Regions from separate parts of the Bradyrhizobium sp. Ses1 genome, predicted to be linked through region 2. Evidence: predicted binding sites of a transcription regulator. Region 2 holds the regulator's gene; each other region holds the start of a gene.

Evidence for each region. Region 2 encodes PhoB, which activates phosphate uptake and scavenging genes when phosphate is short. Its sites were predicted from a motif close to TGTCATNNANCTGTCAT; they were not measured.
Region 1: the regulator PhoB is predicted to act here: its motif matches at 2,216-2,232, upstream of AC5ZG5_RS10430 (acetoacetate decarboxylase).
Region 3: the regulator PhoB is predicted to act here: its motif matches at 2,145-2,161, upstream of AC5ZG5_RS27125 (toxic anion resistance protein).

What each region holds. Positions count from the first base shown of each region.
Region 1 is NZ_JCAMOQ010000006.1:130,942-136,936, reverse strand. Features, by position in the region: gene AC5ZG5_RS10440 (acyl-CoA carboxylase subunit beta) at 1-850, shown strand, start outside; gene AC5ZG5_RS10435 (patatin-like phospholipase family protein) at 1,004-2,176, opposite strand; gene AC5ZG5_RS10430 (acetoacetate decarboxylase) at 2,341-3,120, shown strand; gene AC5ZG5_RS10425 (transporter) at 3,253-4,272, shown strand; gene AC5ZG5_RS10420 (carbohydrate porin) at 4,292-5,632, shown strand; gene AC5ZG5_RS10415 (MFS transporter) at 5,765-5,995, opposite strand, start outside.
Region 2 is NZ_JCAMOQ010000001.1:97,149-103,143, forward strand. Features, by position in the region: gene pstC (phosphate ABC transporter permease subunit PstC) at 89-1,078, shown strand; gene pstA (phosphate ABC transporter permease PstA) at 1,080-1,925, shown strand; gene pstB (phosphate ABC transporter ATP-binding protein PstB) at 1,922-2,743, shown strand; gene phoU (phosphate signaling complex protein PhoU) at 2,755-3,471, shown strand; gene phoB (phosphate regulon transcriptional regulator PhoB) at 3,588-4,295, shown strand; gene AC5ZG5_RS00460 (GcrA family cell cycle regulator) at 4,416-4,931, opposite strand; gene AC5ZG5_RS00465 (aspartate aminotransferase family protein) at 5,430-5,995, shown strand, end outside.
Region 3 is NZ_JCAMOQ010000027.1:40,850-46,844, reverse strand. Features, by position in the region: gene AC5ZG5_RS27150 (DUF2267 domain-containing protein) at 1-173, shown strand, start outside; gene AC5ZG5_RS27145 (hypothetical protein) at 268-459, shown strand; gene AC5ZG5_RS27140 (hypothetical protein) at 471-689, shown strand; gene AC5ZG5_RS27135 (hypothetical protein) at 692-1,186, shown strand; gene AC5ZG5_RS27130 (LOG family protein) at 1,271-1,882, opposite strand; gene AC5ZG5_RS27125 (toxic anion resistance protein) at 2,231-3,289, shown strand; gene AC5ZG5_RS27120 (vWA domain-containing protein) at 3,286-4,878, shown strand; gene AC5ZG5_RS27115 (5-bromo-4-chloroindolyl phosphate hydrolysis family protein) at 4,878-5,534, shown strand; gene AC5ZG5_RS27110 (hypothetical protein) at 5,534-5,995, shown strand, end outside.

The DNA.
Region 1 (5,995 bases), on a different contig from region 2:
GACCGAGGAGGAGGCGTTCGAGTGCGCGCGGCGCTTCCTCTCATATCTGCCGCAATCGGTGTTCGAGCTGCCGCCGACCATTCCCTGCACCGACGATCCTGAACGATCAGAGGAAACGCTGACGAAGGCGGTGCCGCGCAATCGCCGGCAGGTCTACAAGATGCGCCCGATCGTCGACGCTGTCGTCGACAAGGGCTCGTTCTTCGAGGTGAGCGCCAATTTCGGCAAGCCGATCATTGTCGGCCTGGCGCGGCTCGAGGGCAGGGCGGTGCTGCTGCTGGCGAGCGATCCCTTCCACTATGGCGGCTCGTGGACCGCGGAAGCCTGCCAGAAGGTGGTGCGCTGGGTCGATTTCGCCGAGACCTTCCATCTGCCGGTGGTCTACCTGATGGACTGCCCCGGCTTCATGATCGGGCTGGAGGCAGAGAAGAGCGCGACCATACGCCATGGCGTGCGCGCGATGGCGGCGGTCAACCAGAGCACCGTGCCCTGGTGCACGATCATCGTGCGCAACGCCTTCGGCGTCGCCGGCGTGGTGCACCAGCCGGCGAACCGCTTCTCGATGCGCTACGCCTGGCCGTCGGCCTATTGGGGTTCGCTGCCGCTGGAGGGCGGCATCGAGGCCGCCTACCGGGCCGACATCGAGGCCGCGCCCGATCCGGCGGCGAAGCTGAAGGAGATCGAGGACCGCCTGAACAAGCTGCGCTCGCCATTCCGCTCGGCCGAAAAGTTCTGGGTCGAGGAGGTGATCGACCCCCGCAGGACGCGCTCGCTGCTCTGCGAATTCGCGCGTTTGGCTGAGCCGATCCGGACCGCGGGGCCGCCAGGCAACATGTCGACAAGGCCGTAGTTGCTGCCTGACCCTCATGGTGAGGAGCCGCGTAGCGGCGTCTCGAACCATGAGGCCCCGATCTCACCCGCGGCCCATCCTTCGAGACGCCTGCTTACGCAGGCTCCTCGGGATGAGGGGCGAGTGCGTGGCGCCTGCGTCCTTTCGGCAGTCCTACACCTCGCTCTCGCGGTGCACGTCGTGGACCACGATGCCCATGCCGGCGTCGGGCATCTTGATCCAGTCGCGCCGCATCAGCGTGCGCTTGGTGTCTTCATGCCCGCTCATCCAGTGCTCGCGCATCGAGGTGCCCGAGAATTCGTGATCCTTGGCGTGGCCTTCATAGGCCTTCTGCTGATAGATCAGTTGCAGGATCGCGATGCTCGGCAGGGCGCTGTTGGAATCGCGGAGCTGGCGCTCTTCCTCCGATAGCTGCTCGTTCGGAATCTTCGACAGCGCCTTATAGAGGCGGGCGCGGAGATTGTGGGTCTTGCGATACATATCGGTGTTGTAGCGCGTGCGCGAGGAATACATGATGTCCTTGTGGCGGGCCATTACGTCGTGGATGTCGCGGGGCAGCACGCCGCGGGCCGAGAACAGGTCGACCTGGAACACCAGTGAATTCAGGCTGTCGACCTGGTCGAGCAGATGCTGCAGCGGCGTGTTGGAGACGATGCCGCCATCCCAGAAATGGTCGGTGCCCACCTTCACCATCGGCAGCGCCGGGGGCAACGCGCCGCTCGCCATGATGTGCTCGGGAATGATCTCGTCATGCGCGTTGTCGAAATAGATGAAATTGCCCGACAGCACGTTCACCGCGCCGACGGCAAAGCGCATCCTCTTGGAGTTGATGCGCTCGAAATCGACCAGCTCGAGCAGCGACTCGCGTAGCGGCGCCGTGTCGTAATAGCTCGTCGCGGTCCTGGCGCCGGCCGGGCTGAGCCATGGGCTGGTGGTGTGGGGCGCGAAGAAGCCGGGCTGGCCCAGCACCGTCGTCATGAATGAACTGGTGAAGTTGCGCGCCTTGCGGAAGATGTCTCCGTCAGGCGTATAGTGCCAGATCTTGCGGCTGGTGATGCGGTCCCAGAATGTGTGCAGTCGCTCAAGCCGCCGCTCCGGCGGATTGCCAGCGATGATTGCCGAGTTGATCGCGCCGATCGAGACGCCGCAGATCCAGTCCGGCTCGATACCTGCTTCGTGCAGCGCCTGATAGACGCCAGCCTGGTAGGCGCCGAGCGCACCGCCGCCTTGCAGCACCAGCGCGACACGGTCGCAGCGCTCCGGCCGCCAGCCGCGATGGGAGGTTGCAGTTTCTTGTTCGTCGAAATGTGGGCTACGCGCATCCATGTCCTTGCACTCCCTGCGCGCCAACGATTCCGTGTGCCCGTGACGCGCTGATGACAGCCGCCAAGGGGGACATTCGGGTCACGCGGCTGAAGGAAATCCCTCATATCAATGTCAATGTCCGTCGCTAGCGTTCGGGCCATTAATTGCAAACAGGGGGATTTGCGATGCGCAGGGAAGAACTATTGCGGCTTCCGTCAATGCCAGCCGCGGGCCCGAGCTATCCCGCAGGACCCTACCGCTTCGTCAATCGCGAATTCCTGGTCATTACCTACGAGACCGATCCCGCGCTGATCCGTGCCGGGCTGCCTGAGCCGCTCGAGCCGATTGATCAGCCGATCGTGCACTACGAATGGATCAAGATGCCTGATAGTTCCGGCTTCGGCAGTTATACCGAGTCCGGTCTGGTGATCCCGGCGCGCTTGCACGGCGAAGAGGTCAATTTTGTTTCGCAGATGTACCTCGACGATGATCCGCCGATTGCGGCGGGCCGGGAGATCTGGGGCTTTCCGAAGAAATACGCCCATCCCAAGCTCGAGATCGTCAAGGACACGCTGACCGGCACGCTCGAATACGCCGGCCAGCTCGTCGCCATGGGCACCATGGGCTACAAGCATGAGAGCATGGCGGGCAATGGCGACATCACCCGCGCGACGCTGTCGAAGACGCAAGTTAATCTGAAGATGATCCCGGGAGTCGATGGCCGTCTCGAAGTCTGCCAGCTCGTCGCGATCAATCTGACCGACATCAACGTCAAGGGCTCATGGATCGGTCCCGGCCGGCTGCATCTGGTACCGCACGTCAATGCGCCGGTTGCGGATTTTCCGGTGCGGCGAGTGGTCGGCGCGCATCATTTCCTCGCCGATCTGACGCTGCCCTTCGGCCGCGTCGTGCACGATTACAACAAGGAAGCCGAGCTGGCCGCAACGGGTCTCGCGGCGGAGTAGGCTGCGACATCAAACTGTAACAGAAGCGTAATTCAATCGTCGCGTGCCGGCGTGTGGGGAAGGTGTCCCGCACTGATATGTGCTGGCTTGCGCAGGGGTTGACGATGTCTCGCGTTGAGCTTCGGGCTGGTCATGTCGGCTGAACCAGCGAAAATTGTCAGCGTGCCGGCGGACGCCACTCCGGTGATCCCTGGCCTGGTGTGGGCGTTCCGTCTGCATGGCGACGGCACCGCTGAATCCTTGCCCATCGATGCGCCGATCGAGTTCAGCCATGATGGCAGGCTCTGGCTGCATTTCAATCTGGCGGATGGTCGCAGCCGGCAATGGCTTGGCGGCCTGCAGTTTCCGATGCTGGCGCGCGATCTCTTGCTGTCGCATGACAATTTCCAGCAGCTCCACACCATCGACAACTGCGTCTATGGCGTGTTCTCCGATCTCGTGCGCGAGATCGACTCCCCAACGGAGGAAACCGGCTTCCTTCGCTTCGCGATGACCGAGCGTCTCCTGATCAGCGGCCGCCATCAGGCGCTGTGCGCGGTGGATGCCACGCGCCGCGTGCTCGAAGGCGGCCATCGTGTCGCGACGGTCGCGGCGCTGCTTGAGAAGATCATCGACGAGGTCGCCGACACCATGGACCGGATGGCCGACAAGATCGCCACCGAGATCGACGGCATCGAGGAACGGGTGCTGTCCGGCGAGACCAAGTCGGAGATGCGCGCCGGGCTCGGCCGGTTGCGGCGAACCTGTCTGCGGCTGCATCGTCAGCTTGCCGGCTTGCGTGTCCTGTTCCACCGGCTCGAGCAGAAGAGCCCCGAAAATCTCAGCCCGGCGCTAAGGCTGCATGCCGCAAAGCTCGCACAGCGGCTCGACGGTCTCGACCACGATATCACCGAGCTGCGCGAACGCAGCCGGCTGCTGGAGGAAGAGCTTCGCTTCAAGCTGGAGGAGGAGAGCAACCGGCATCTGCACGCGCTCTCTGTCGTGACCATGATGCTGCTGCCGCCGACGCTGGTCACCGGCATCTTCGGCATGAACACCAAGGGACTGCCGCTCACCGACGTCGACAGCGGCTTCCTGTGGGCCGCGGTGCTGTTGATCGCCGCCTCCGGCCTTGCCTATCTGATCATGCGTCGCCTGGGCATCGTCAAATAACGGGCTGCGGTATCATTGCATGTACCGAGTGCTCATCCGCGCGGTCACGGCATTCGCGGCGATCACTGCCCTTGCCCTCGCAGCCGCCCGCGCGGCAGATCAGCCCGACGGCAGCGACAAGGACCTGCGCGACAGGCTGGCCGATGCCGGCTACCAGTTCAGCCTGACCTATATCGGCGAGGGGCTCGCCAACGTCTCCGGCGGCATGCGTACCGGCGCGATCTATACCGGGCGTCTCGATCTCGGCACCACCATCGACCTTGAAAAGGTGATGGGCTGGACCGGCGCCACCTTCCACGCCAACGTGTTCCAGATCCATGGCGACGGCCTGTCGCGCAGCTATATCGGCAATCTGATGCTGGTCTCCGGCGTCGAGGCCTTGCCCTCGACGCGGCTCTATGAGCTCTGGATCGAGCAGCAACTGCTTGGCGGCAAGCTCGCCGTCCGCGTCGGCCAACAGGCCTCCGATGTCGAATTCATCGATAGCCAGTACGACGATATTTTCATCAACTCCGCGCTGGGCTGGCCCGGCATCACAGGCATCAACCTGCCGGCCGGCGGGCCGTCGCCGCCGCTTGCCGTGCCTGGTATTCGCATCAAGGCGGCGCTCTCGGACCGGATCACGGCCTATCTCGCACTGTTCGACGGCAGCGCGGCGCCGCCGGACGCGGACGACGCGCAGTTCGCCAATGCCAACGGCCTTCTGTTCCGCGTCAACGATCCGTCGTGGTGGATCGGACAGCTCAAATACAAGTTCGAGATCGGCGAGAGCCGGCTGCCGGCGACGATCACCGGCGGTGGCTGGTATCACATGATGTCGTTTCCCGATCAGCGCTTTTCGGGTGACGGCCTGTCGCTCGCCGATCCGAATAGCTCGGGCAATCCGGCGTGGTGGCGCCGAAACCAGGGATTGTTCATGGTCTACGAGCAGCAATTGGCGCGCGCCGCATCGGGTTCGGACAAGGGCGTCGCATTCTTCATGCGGGCCTCGGTGAGCCCGTCCGATCGCAACCTGGTCAACGCCTATGTCGACGGAGGCTTCCTGTTCACCGGCTTCAGCGACGCCCATCCGAACGACAGGTTCGGCGTCGCTGCAACCTATGCCAGAATCTCCGACCGCGCCCGCGCTCTCGATCGCGACATCCAGTTCTTCACCGGAACGCCATACCCGATCCGCGACTACGAGGCGATCTTCGAGGTCACCTATCAGCATGAGGTCAGGCCCGGCTTCTATCTGCAGCCGGTGCTTCAATATATTGCGCATCCGGGCGGCGGCGCGGTCGATCCCTACGATCCCACGCAGACGCATCGCATCAAGGATGGTGTAATGGTCGGTGTACGTACGACCATCGCGTATTAGCTGCGTGATGAGTGACGACGTTACTCTGGAGGCGCGCCGCGACTTGTAGGGTGGGCAAAGCGGAGCGTGCCCACCACCCACGTTCGGTGCAAGGAAAAGTGGGCACGCTGCGCTTTGCCCACCCCACGGGATCTAAGCGGCTGCCGCGACCGCTTTCAGCGCCGGCCGCCTGATCGCCAGCGCGATCGATGCAGCGACGAGGCAGAGCGCGCCGGCAATGAAGAAGGCGGGCAGGTAGCTTGCGTAGACCGTCCGCGACAGGCCGGCGCCAAAGGCGGCGGCACCGGCGCCGAGCTGATGTCCGGCAAAAATCCAGCCGAATACGAGATTGGCGCGCTCAACACCGAAGTTCTGCGCGGTCAG
Region 2 (5,995 bases):
TGCATCCTGCGACGATGCGGGAAAACGTTCAGAACGGGTCGCGCAGTAAGTTGCGATCGAGTAAACACAGGGGATTGGCGTGGCAGACATGGCCGTTCAAAGCGACGTAATGGCAGCCTCCGGACCTTACGATCGTGCCAGGGCCCTCAGCGCCTTCAAACTCGGTGACATCACCTTCTACTGGATCACTCGCGCCTGCGCGATTTCGGTGCTCCTGATCCTAGGCGGTATCATCCTTTCGCTGATCGCCGGCGCCTGGCCGGCAATGAAGGAATACGGCTTCTCGTTCCTGTGGACCCAGCGCTGGGCGCCTTCGGCAGACCCGCCGGTGCTCGGCGCGCTCGGGCCGATCTACGGCACGCTGATCACCTCTGTCATCGCGATGATGATTGCCATTCCAGTTGGCATCGGCATTGCGATCTTCCTCACCGAGCTCTGCCCACAATGGCTGCGCCGCCCGATCGGCATCGCGATCGAACTGCTCGCCGGCATCCCCTCGATCATTTACGGCATGTGGGGCTTCTTCGTGCTAGGCCCGTTCCTCGCCAATACGTTCCAGCCGTTCATGATCCGCCTGTTCGACGGCGTGCCGGTGCTGGGCGCGATATTCGCAGGCCCGCCATCCTATCTCAGCCTGTTCAACGCCGCGCTGATCCTCGCGATCATGGTGCTGCCCTTCATCACGGCGATCTCGGTCGACGTGTTCAAGACGGTGCCGCCGGTCCTCAAGGAGGCGGCCTACGGGGTCGGCTGCACCACCTGGGAAGTCGTCCGCAACGTCGTGATCCCCTATACCCGCGTCGGCGTGATCGGCGGCATCATGCTGGCGCTCGGCCGCGCCCTCGGCGAGACCATGGCCGTGACCTTCATCATCGGCAATTCGTTCCGCATCTCCTCCTCGATCTTCGCGCCGGGCACCACGATCTCCGCGGCGATCGCCAGCGAATTCGCCGAGAGTGACGGACTGCACCAGTCGGGCCTGATCCTGCTCGGCCTCTTGCTGTTCGTGCTGACATTCATTGTTCTTGCCTGCGCGCGACTGATGCTGATGCGTCTGGAAAGGAAGGCGGGGAACTGACATGAACCCGATTTACAAAGCACGTCGCCGCAACGACATCATCATCCGCGGGCTTTGCATCGCCGCTGCCGCGTTTGGGGTGACCTGGCTGGCGCTGATCCTGTTCACGCTGTTCTACAACGGTCTCGCCGGCCTCAGCCTCGACGTCTTCACCAAGAACACCCCGCCGCCCGGCTCCACCGATGGCGGCCTGTTGAACGCGATCGTCGGCTCGGTGATCATGACCGTGATCGGTGTCGGCATCGGCGCGCCGCTCGGCCTGTTCGCGGGCACCTATCTGGCCGAATACGGCAAGCATGATCGGCTCACCTCGGTGATCCGCTTCATCAACGACATCCTCTTGAGCGCGCCGTCGATCATCATCGGCCTGTTCATCTATGGCGCGGTTGTCGTGCCGATGGGCGGCTTCTCCGCGCTGGCCGGCTGCCTGGCGCTGGCGGTGATCGTCATCCCGGTCGTGCTCCGCACCACGGAGGACATGCTGCTGCTCGTCCCCAACCCGCTGCGCGAAGCGGCCTCCGCGCTTGGCCTTCCGCGCTCGCTGGTGATCAAGCGGATCGCCTATCGCGCGGCGCGCTCCGGCCTGATCACGGGCGTGCTGCTGGCGACCGCCCGTGTCGCCGGTGAGACCGCCCCGCTGTTGTTCACCGCGCTGTCCAATCAGTTCTTCAGCCTGAACCTGACCAAGACGATGGCGAACCTGCCGGTGACCATCAACAACTTCGTGCAGAGCCCCTACGCCTATTGGAAGGAACTCGCCTGGAGCGGGGCCTTGCTTATCACCTTGACCGTGCTCGCGCTCAACATCGGCGCGCGCATCCTCGGCGCCGAAAGGAGCGCAAAATGACCGATCTGTCCGTATCGACGACCAGCCCGAGCGCGGCCATTCCCCAGAAGTCGCTGCCGGAAGCGGCGCCAAAGGTGACTGCACGCAGCCTCAACTTCTATTACGGTGAGCACCATGCGTTGAAGAACATCAACCTGACGCTCGGCACCAACCGCGTCACCGCCTTTATCGGCCCGTCCGGCTGCGGCAAGTCGACCCTGCTCCGGATCTTCAACCGGATGTACGACCTGTATCCCGGCCAGCGCGCCACCGGCCAGTTGATGCTGGACCAGACCAACATCCTCGACCCCAAGCTCGACCTCAACCTGCTGCGGGCGCGGATCGGAATGGTGTTCCAGAAGCCGACGCCGTTCCCGATGACGATCTATGAGAACATCGCCTTCGGCATCCGCCTTTACGAGAAGATTTCGAAATCTGAAATGGACGGCCGCGTCGAGAAAGCGCTGCGCGGCGGTGCGCTGTGGAACGAGGTCAAGGACAAGCTCAACGCCTCCGGCCTGAGCCTCTCCGGCGGCCAGCAGCAGCGCCTCTGCATCGCCCGCACGGTTGCGGTGCGGCCCGAAGTTATCCTGTTCGACGAGCCCTGCTCGGCGCTCGATCCGATCTCGACCGCCAAGGTCGAGGAGTTGATCCAGGAATTGTCGGAGGACTACACGATCGCGATCGTCACGCATAACATGCAGCAGGCGGCGCGCGTCTCCGACAAGACTGCGTTCATGTATCTGGGCGAACTGATCGAGTTCGACGACACCAGCAAGATCTTCACCTCGCCGAGCGATCGACGCACCCAGGACTACATCACCGGCCGGTTTGGTTGAGGAGGGACATCATGGCTTCTGAACATACCGCCAAGGCATTCGACAGCGATCTTCAGGAACTGACCCGTCTGGTCGCAGAGATGGGCGGGCTGGTCGAACGGATGATCACCGAATCCGTCGATGCGCTGATCCGCCGCGACGTCGCGCTCGGCAAGCGTGTCGTCGCTTCCGACATCGAGATCGACAGCCTGCAGCGCGTGATCGAGGAGCGCGCCGTGCTGACGATCGCCCGCCGCCAGCCGATGGCTGTCGACTTGCGCGAGATCGTCGGCGCGATGCGGGTGGCGACCGACCTCGAGCGGATCGGCGACCTCGCCAAGAACATGGGCAAGCGCGTCGCCGCGCTGGAGAACGACTTCCAGCCGCTGAAGTTGATCCGCGGCCTGGAGCACATGACCGACCTCGTGCTGTCGCAGGTCAAGTCCGTGCTCGACGCCTATGCCGCGCACGATCTGCCGGCGGCGATGAACGTCTGGAAGAGCGACGAGGAGGTGGACGCGATCTGCACCTCGCTGTTCCGCGAGCTCCTCACCTACATGATGGAAGATCCGCGCAACATCTCGTTCTGCATCCACCTGATGTTCTGCGCCAAGAATATCGAGCGGATCGGCGACCACGCCACCAACATCGCGGAAACGGTCTTCTACATGATCGAGGGTCAGCAGATCACCGACAAGCGGCCGAAGGGGGATATGACGACGTTCGCCACGACCGTTCCGGGCAACTAGAGCAACATCCGGAAAGTCGACGCCGGCTTTCCGCCAAGATCCTGCTCAAACATCAAAGGAAGAGTGGGATGACGATTCAAGCAGAGAGTCATCCCGCTATAGGAGAAGCCAAGCCGATGAGCGCACGCATTCTGGTGGTCGAAGACGAAGAAGCGCTGACGACGCTGTTGCGCTACAATCTCGATGCAGAAGGCTATGATGTCGAAACGGTCGCCCGTGGAGACGATGCGGACACAAGGCTCAAGGAACGTATTCCCGACCTTGTCGTGCTCGACTGGATGCTGCCGGGACTCTCCGGCATCGAGCTGTGCCGCCGTCTGCGGGCGCGGCCGGAGACCAAGCAGCTCCCGATCATCATGCTGACCGCGCGCGGCGAGGAAAGCGAGCGCGTGAGGGGGCTGGCGACCGGTGCCGACGACTACATCGTCAAGCCGTTCTCGGTGCCTGAACTGCTCGCGCGGGTGAAGGGCCTGTTGCGCCGGGCAAGCCCGGAGCGGCTCGCCACCGTGCTCACCTATGGCGACATCGAACTCGACCGCGAGAAGCGCCGCGTCGCGCGCTCGGGCCGCCCGATCGATCTCGGCCCGACCGAATATCGCCTGCTGGAGTTCTTCCTGGAGCATCCCGGCCGCGTGTTCAGCCGCGAGCAGCTGCTCGACAGCGTTTGGGGCCGCGACATCTATATCGACGAGCGCACCGTCGACGTTCACATCGGCCGCCTGCGCAAATTGCTCAATCCCGGCCGCGAGCAGGACCCGATCCGCACCGTCCGCGGTGCGGGCTACGCGCTCGATGATCGCTTCGCGAAGGCCGAGCAGTCGTAAACCGGCGACCTCAATCCGCAGCCCGGGTGCAGCGAAGCGTAACCCGGGGAAATTTGGACCTGCCGATACAGCGTTCCCGGGTTGCGCTGCGCTCCACCCAGGCTACGATCTGTCGTCGGTTTACTTGCCTTGTGACGGCTTGACCGTCGGACGGCGGCGGTCAGCCGCCGGCTGGTAGGCGATGCGGGAGTGGTGCGCGCAATAGGGCAGGCCGGGAAGCGCCTTGCCGCCGCAGAAGAAGAATTCCGGGCTCGAGGGATCGCCGACCGGCCAGTGGCAGGTGGCCTCGTTCAATTCGAGCAGCGACAGCCGCTGGCTCATCGGTACCACATTGTCGTAGGCGATAGGGTCCGCTTCCACCTCCACCTCGAAGGCGTGGGCGAGCGCGGTGTTGCCGCGGGAGACCGGACGCGCCACGCGCATCATCGGCTGTGCGGGACGCGCCTTGCGCTGCCGCGGCGCGGCTGCAGCAGGACTCTTGGCGCGGCCCGAGAGGCCGAGCCGGTGCACCTTGCCGATCACCGCATTGCGGGTCACGTTGCCCAGTTCCGCAGCGATCTGGCTGGCCGAAAGGCCACCTTCCCAGAGCTTTTTCAACTGCTCGACGCGTTCGTCGGACCAGGTCAATACCGTCATCGCATCTTTCCCTTCGCGTTGCGCCGGCCGATCCTGGGACAGCGCTGCGATGCCTAATCTCAAAAATCCCTGCGGGCAGAATCCCTTAAGGCTCGCCGGGCACGAAAACCGCACCCGAACGTGTACGCCGCACACAAAGGACTCTAAGGGATCAAAACTGCCGCACGAGATGTCGTACCCGACAGGCTAGACGCTACAATATGGCGTGACTCTGGCGCAAGAGTCCGCGCCTATGCGTCCACATGTTCCGACATTTAGGGATTGCAATCGGGCTTTTCCACCACACCGGAAAACTGCGGATTACCGGCACTTTGCAGCGCAGCCTGGCGGCTTCGTGGCGATTGACAGCACCCGCCGCGCGCATAGAATGCCTTCACGTGCCGCCCTGCAAAGGCGGCACGTTTTGTTTTCGCTGGATGAGCTCCAGCCGCGTGTCTGCATCGCTGCACGCCGCCGGGGCTTGTCTGAAAGGCTTGTCTGAACCCTTCAGTGATCGCCATGACCGACCGCGCCACGTCGCATCTGCTTCCCGTTTTTGCCAGGGCCGATCTCGGCTTCGAACGCGGCGAAGGCTGTTGGCTGATCTCGACCAAAGGCGAGCGTTATCTCGACTTCACCTCCGGCGTCGCGGTGAACGCGCTCGGCCATGCCCATCCGCATCTGGTGAAGGCGCTGCAGGAACAGGCGACGAAGCTCTGGCACATGTCGAACCTGTTCAAGAGCCCGGACGGCGAGAAGCTTGCCGCGCGGCTGTGCGAGCAGAGTTTTGCGGACTTCGTGTTCTTCTGCAATTCCGGCGCGGAAGCGATGGAGGGCGTGATCAAGGTCGTGCGTCACTATCACTTCTCGAAGGGGCATCCGGAGCGCTACCGCATCATCACCTTCGAAGGCGCCTTCCATGGCCGCACGCTCGCGACACTCGCAGCGACCGGCGCTGCTAAATATCTCGAGGGCTTCGGTCCGCCGATGGACGGCTTCGACCAGGTGCCGCATGGCGATATCGAAGCGGTGAAACGCGCGATCGGTCCAGAGACCGCGGGCATTCTGATCGAGCCGGTGCAGGG
Region 3 (5,995 bases), on a different contig from region 2:
GCTCGACACGGCCGGTCAGCGCGCCTGACGCGGCGCATGCTGTGTTCCAGGTGCTGAACCACTACGTCGATCCTGGTCAGGTCGAGAAGATCCGCCACGCATTGCCGGAGGAAGTCCGCGCGATGTGGCCGGAATCGAAGAGGACGCCGCGGCGCGCCGAGCCGGTTTCCTGATCGTTACGTCGTCGGGTTTTCGATGACAGTGAAGTGAACCCATGCATTTCGCGTGCGTTATCCTATGTCACTTTGGATGGAACAGGAGTCCATCATGACCAAGCCACCACCGGTGCCGCCGGAGAACCAGAGCCGCAAGGGTACGGGTGATCCGAAGTCCGGCAATGCCCATCAGGCGCGCACGACGCGCGGGCACGTGGAAAATCCCGACGAGCCCGACGAGCAGGGGCAGTCGGCGAACACCAAGCAGAACACCACCCATCAGGGCTATCAGCAGGATCGCTGAAGGAGCGCATCATGTCCACTTCAACCAAGACGCCGGCGAGCATTCGCCAGGGCGGCCCCGGTGCTGCGCACGAAAACGTTCAGGCGCCGCTTGAGGTCAAGAAGCCGGCCGCCGACGATCCCAGGCGACGTCACAGCCGGATTTCCGGCGGCGGTGGCGAGCGCGACAGCCACCACACGCACGAACCGGAACACAAGGGCGGGGGTACGCATCCGGCATCGAAGGGGTGATCATGACGAAACACGCCAAAACGAAACGGCCGAGCGACATCGACCTCTATCGCAATCCGCTGATCGGGGGATCGAAGGGCGTCACAATGGCGCAGGCGACGCCAGACGATCTGGAGGATGTCGAAGGCGAGAACACGTTCGAGGGCGACGTCGAGAACGACACCAACCCGCAGGGTGGTATCGAGGCGCCGGATCGCCGGCGCGGCCGCCCGTCGCGCGATCAGACGCCAAAATCGCGCAAGGCGGTGCTGCAGGGCAAGAAGACCCATGAGCAGCAGTTGCGGATGCTGGAACGCAAGCCCGATGTTCCCGATGCGCGCAATCTCGAGCAAGGAGGCGCGCGGAATGTGGAAGATGCGACCGTAAGACGTCCGAAACAGGATGCGCGCCAGTCGGAATTTCCGGTGAGCCGCGGCGGGCTGAACCAGGAAAGCCACCACAACAAGCACAACGATCCCGGTCAGAGCGGCCATAAGCCGCAGAAGCATGGCGGGTGAAGCGACTGAAACCGTGATCCGATTGAAAGGAATCGGATCACGGTTTCACCTCTCCGTTTGAGCATGCTCTTTTCGGACCGTCTCTTATGGCTTGGCCGCCGCGTCCGTGCGCAGCCATTTTCGTGGCGGCGGCTGGTAGGCCGCAAAGCGACGCAGCAGCGCCTCTACTTTGGTTTCGATGATGAGTATCTCGGCGTAGGCTCTGATCGTGAATCCTTCAGCCACCATCCGCTCCACCATCGCCATCAGCGGCGCGAAGTAATCCTTCACGTTCAGGAGGCCGCACGGCTTTTGGTGAATCCCGAGCTGGGCCCAGGTCCATTCCTCGAAAAGTTCTTCGAGCGTCCCGGCGCCGCCCGGCAGCGCGATGAAGCCGTCGGATAGCTCGGCCATCATCGTCTTGCGCTCGTGCATGGTCTCGACGATGTGAAGCTGGCTCAGGCCCGTGTGTCCGATCTCGCGCTCGACCAGCGCGCGCGGAATGACGCCGACCACGCGTCCGCCCGCCGCGAGCGCCGCGTCTGCCACCGCTCCCATCAGCCCAACCTTCCCGCCGCCATAGACGATGGTAATGCCGGCCTTTGCCAGCGCCTGTCCGGTGGCGACCGCGGTCTCCAGATAGATCGGATCACGGCCCGGGCTGGAGCCGCAGAAGATACAGACGGATTTCAGCGCTTTGGCGTTTTGGTTTTGCATTGGATGTGTGCGGACCTTTCGTGCTGCAAACGATTCGTCGGCGGTTCGACGTTAGCATGAGAGGCAGGGGAATCGCGGCGCCGCGCTACAACGTGAACGCACGGCAGGTCGGCATTGCGGATGATCTGCTCACATATATTTGAAATCAAACAAGAATCTCTTCATGCACCGAGCTCGCGCCGGATCGGGTTTTGCGACCCTCGGTAACCTATGCCGTTTCGGAAAGGACTTCATCAACAAGCCTGTCGTCAACCTGCGGGAGTGTCATCAATCTGTCGTATCGCCTGCGCTTAGCTGCGGAACCAGCCCGACATGCTATCATGGCCGTGGCAGAGAGGGAGTGAGGTAGTGAGCGAAACGACTGATGTCCCGGCGTTGCCGGCTGATGCATCTGCGATTGCACGTATCAAATCCGAAATCGATATTTCAGATCGTTCGCGCATCGTCACGTTCGGCGAGCGCGCCCAGCGGTCAGTGGTCGAATTCGCCGACCGCATTCTGTCCCAGACGCAAAATCGCGAGCTCGGAACGACCGGCAAGCTCCTGTCGGACATTTTGGGCAAGGCGCGCGGGCTCGATCCCGCCGATCTCAAGGACAGCGGCCTCTTGACGCGCCTGTTCTCGTCGGCGGAGGCACGGCTGCGGCGCTTTGCCGAGCAGTTCAGCGATGTCGCTTCGCAGATCGATCGCGTCTGCGTCGAGCTCGATCGCAACAAGGAGGTCCTGCGCCGCGACATCGCGCTGCTCGACGATCTCTATGAGCAGACCAGGACCGCACTCGGGCAGCTCGACGCGCATATTAGCGCCGGCAAGGCCTTCGCCGAGGACTTTCGCCGCGGCAAGCTGATCGAGATGGAGCGGGCCGCGACCGCGCAAGGCCAAAGCAGCGACGCCCTGCTCGCGGCGCAGACCTACCAGGACGCGCTCCAGGCGCTCGACCGGCTCGAGAAGCGCATCTTCTATCTGCAGCAGGCGCGCCAGATCGGCATCCAGCAACTGCCGCAGATCCGCATCGTGCAATCGGGCGACGAGACGCTGATCGAGAACCTGCAGGCCACGACCGAACTCACAATCCCGGTGTGGAAGCAGAAGATGATCCTGCTGCTCGGGCTGAATCGGCAGAAATCCGCGCTCGAGTTGCAGAAGACCATCACGGATGCCACCAACGAGATGATGCGCCAGGCTTCCGAGATGATGAAGACCCAGGCGATCGAGATCGAGAAGCAGTCACAGCGCGGCATCGTCGACATCACGACGCTGGAAAAGGCCAATCGCGACCTGATCGACACCATCTCGGGCGTGCTCGCGGTGCAGGAACAGGGTCGGACCAAGCGCGCTGAGATCGAACAGCGTATGTCGCAACTGACCGACGATTTGAAATCTGCGGTCACCAAGTCGTCTGCATGAGCCTCGCGTTGTTCCCGCGGCGCTGGCTTGCGCTGCATGTCGCGGCACCGCTGATCGCCGTGCTGCTCTCCGGCTGCAGCGGCGGGCCGGGGCCGCAATTCACCATCCTGTCAGGCTCGGAGAATGACGTGCTCGAGCCGCTGGTGCAGGAATTCTGCAAGTCGCGCAATGCTGTCTGCACGATGCGCTATCAGGGCTCGCTTGACATCGCGCTGGCGCTCAAGGGCGACGATCCGCCGGCCGACGCGGTGTGGCCGGCGGCCTCGATCTGGATCGACATGTTCGACACCAAGCGGCGGGTGAAGTCGGTCAAGTCGATCGTGCAGATGCCGGTGATCCTCGGCGTGCGCCGCTCGAAGGCACAAGAGTTGAACTGGATCGGCGCCAAGGTGACTGCGAAGGACATTCTAGCCGCTGTCGAGGCCGGCCGATTGAAATTCCTGATGACCTCGGCGACGCAGTCGAACTCCGGCGCGGCTGCTTATCTCGCGATGCTCGCGGCCGGCATCGGCAAGCCCGACCTGATCGAAGCCGGCGATCTCGACAAGCCCGAGGTGCTGGCGACGGCGCGCGGCCTTCTCAAAGGGGTTGAGCGCAGCGCGGGTTCGAGCGGCTGGCTCGCCGATCTCTATCGCGACGGCGAGCGGAATGGAGCGCACTATCAGGCGATCTGGAACTATGAGGCTGTTATCAAGGAGACCAATGACAAATTGATCGCCGATGGCCACGAGCCGCTTTACGCGATCTATCCGGAAGACGGCGTCGCGGTCGCCGATTCTCCGCTCGGCTTCGTCGATCGCGGCCGTGGCAAGGACGTCGAAACCTTCTTTGCCGATCTGCAAGCCTTTCTGCTCAAGGGCGAGGTTCAGGCGCGGATCGCGAAGACCGGACGGCGAGTGGAGGTCGGCCGCGCGGCGCCGCTTCCCGCCGATCCCAAGACCAATCTGGATCCGGCGCGCGCGCTGACAATCATCCGGCCACCCGAGCCCGCGGTCATCCAGAAGGCGCTGTCGATCTATCAGGAGGCGCTCCGACGTCCCTCGCTCACCGCTTTGTGCCTCGACGTCTCCGGCAGCATGCAAGGAGCAGGCGAGACCCAGTTGCTCGACGCGATGCGTTTCCTTTTGACGCCCGCCCGCACCCGCGAGCTGTTGGTGCAATGGACCAAGGCGGACGAAATCCTGCTGCTGCCGTTCAACGATCATGTGCTGTGGACGGCGCGCGCCACAGGCGGAGAGGCCGAGCAGGCCACGCTTCTCACCCAGGCGCTGGAGCTGCATGCCGGCGGCGGCACCGACTTCTATGCCTGTGGCGAGCGGGCGCTCGTCGCCATGAAGCCGCTGCTTGCCAGCGGCGAGCATTTGCCGGCCATCGTCATCATGACCGATGGCAAGAGCCAAGGCTATTTGTCGACGTTTGAGGCCACGTGGCGCGCGGACGGCCGGCGTGTGCCAGTGTTCGGGGTCACGTTCGGCGACCAGGTCGATCGCAGCCAGCTCGACAATCTGGCGAAGCTGACCGGCGGCAGGGTGTTCGACGGCACCAAGAGCCTCACGGACGCGTTCCGCTCGGTGCGAGGATATAATTGATGGCGACCGTGCCGTCCGGGCTCGGCTGGATTGCCGGTGGCGCGGCCGCCGCGGTCTTGCTGCCTTCGCTTGCGATCGGCGTTGGGATGCCATTCTGGATCGCTGTCCTCGTCAGCGCGCTGGCCGGCGGCGGCATCGTCGCGGTGATGGCGCCGCGCAGGCGCTTCGCCGAACTCGACGCCAGCGGCGCGGCGCGCGGCCGCATCGAATTCGCGCGCGCACTCCTCACGGAGGCAGAGCCGCTGACGGAGCGCATGGAAACCGCGGCGGCAGCGATCCGGACCCGCGTGGTGGCCGAGCGCGTCCGGCATCTCGTGAAGATCGCCCGCGATATTTTTGACGCGATCGAGCGTGACCCGCTGCGCATCGACCGTGTCAGGCGCTTCCTCACTTATTACCTGCCGCGCGCGGCCGAGATCGCCGAGGCCTATGCTTCGCTCGAGCGCAGCACTGTGCCCGACACCGCACGACTCGCCGCGACGCGTGAATTGATCGACCGGCTCGATGGCGCCTTCACACGCTACGCGGCCAATCTGCAGGATGCCGATCTCGACAAGCTCGACATCGAACTCAAGCTTTTGAAAAGCTCGCTCGACGAGGATATCGGACCGGCGCGGACCGGCATCCCGTCCGGGGAGAAGAAGGGGACAACCTGATGGCCATGTCGCGTCGTGCGTTCGGGATCGGCCTCGTCGCCGCAAGCGCCGCGGCGACCGGCGGCTATCTCTACCTTCGGGAACATCCTGAGATCGCCGGCCGCTTCGGCGAAGCGAAGAAACTGTTCGGATTCGCCGGTGGCGAGAAGGAAGGCTTCCTCGCCAATGCGCGTGTGCGCGGCGTGCTCGAGCGCCGCTTTGGGCTGGTGCTCGACGGGCGCCGCGCCGGATCGGTGGAGATGGTGCGCGAGCGTGCATTGCTCGACCAGAAGCCGCAGTTCCTGTGGCCGTCGTCCTCCGTGCTGGTGGAGGTGGCGCGCAGCTCGGGCCTGAAGATTTCGCGCGACCAGGTGATCTTCAATTCGCCAATCGTGCTCTATTCATGGGACCGCATTGCCGATGGCCTGGTGAAGGGCGGTTTCGCCGAGCCGATGGGCGGCCCGCGCTACAAGGCCGACCTT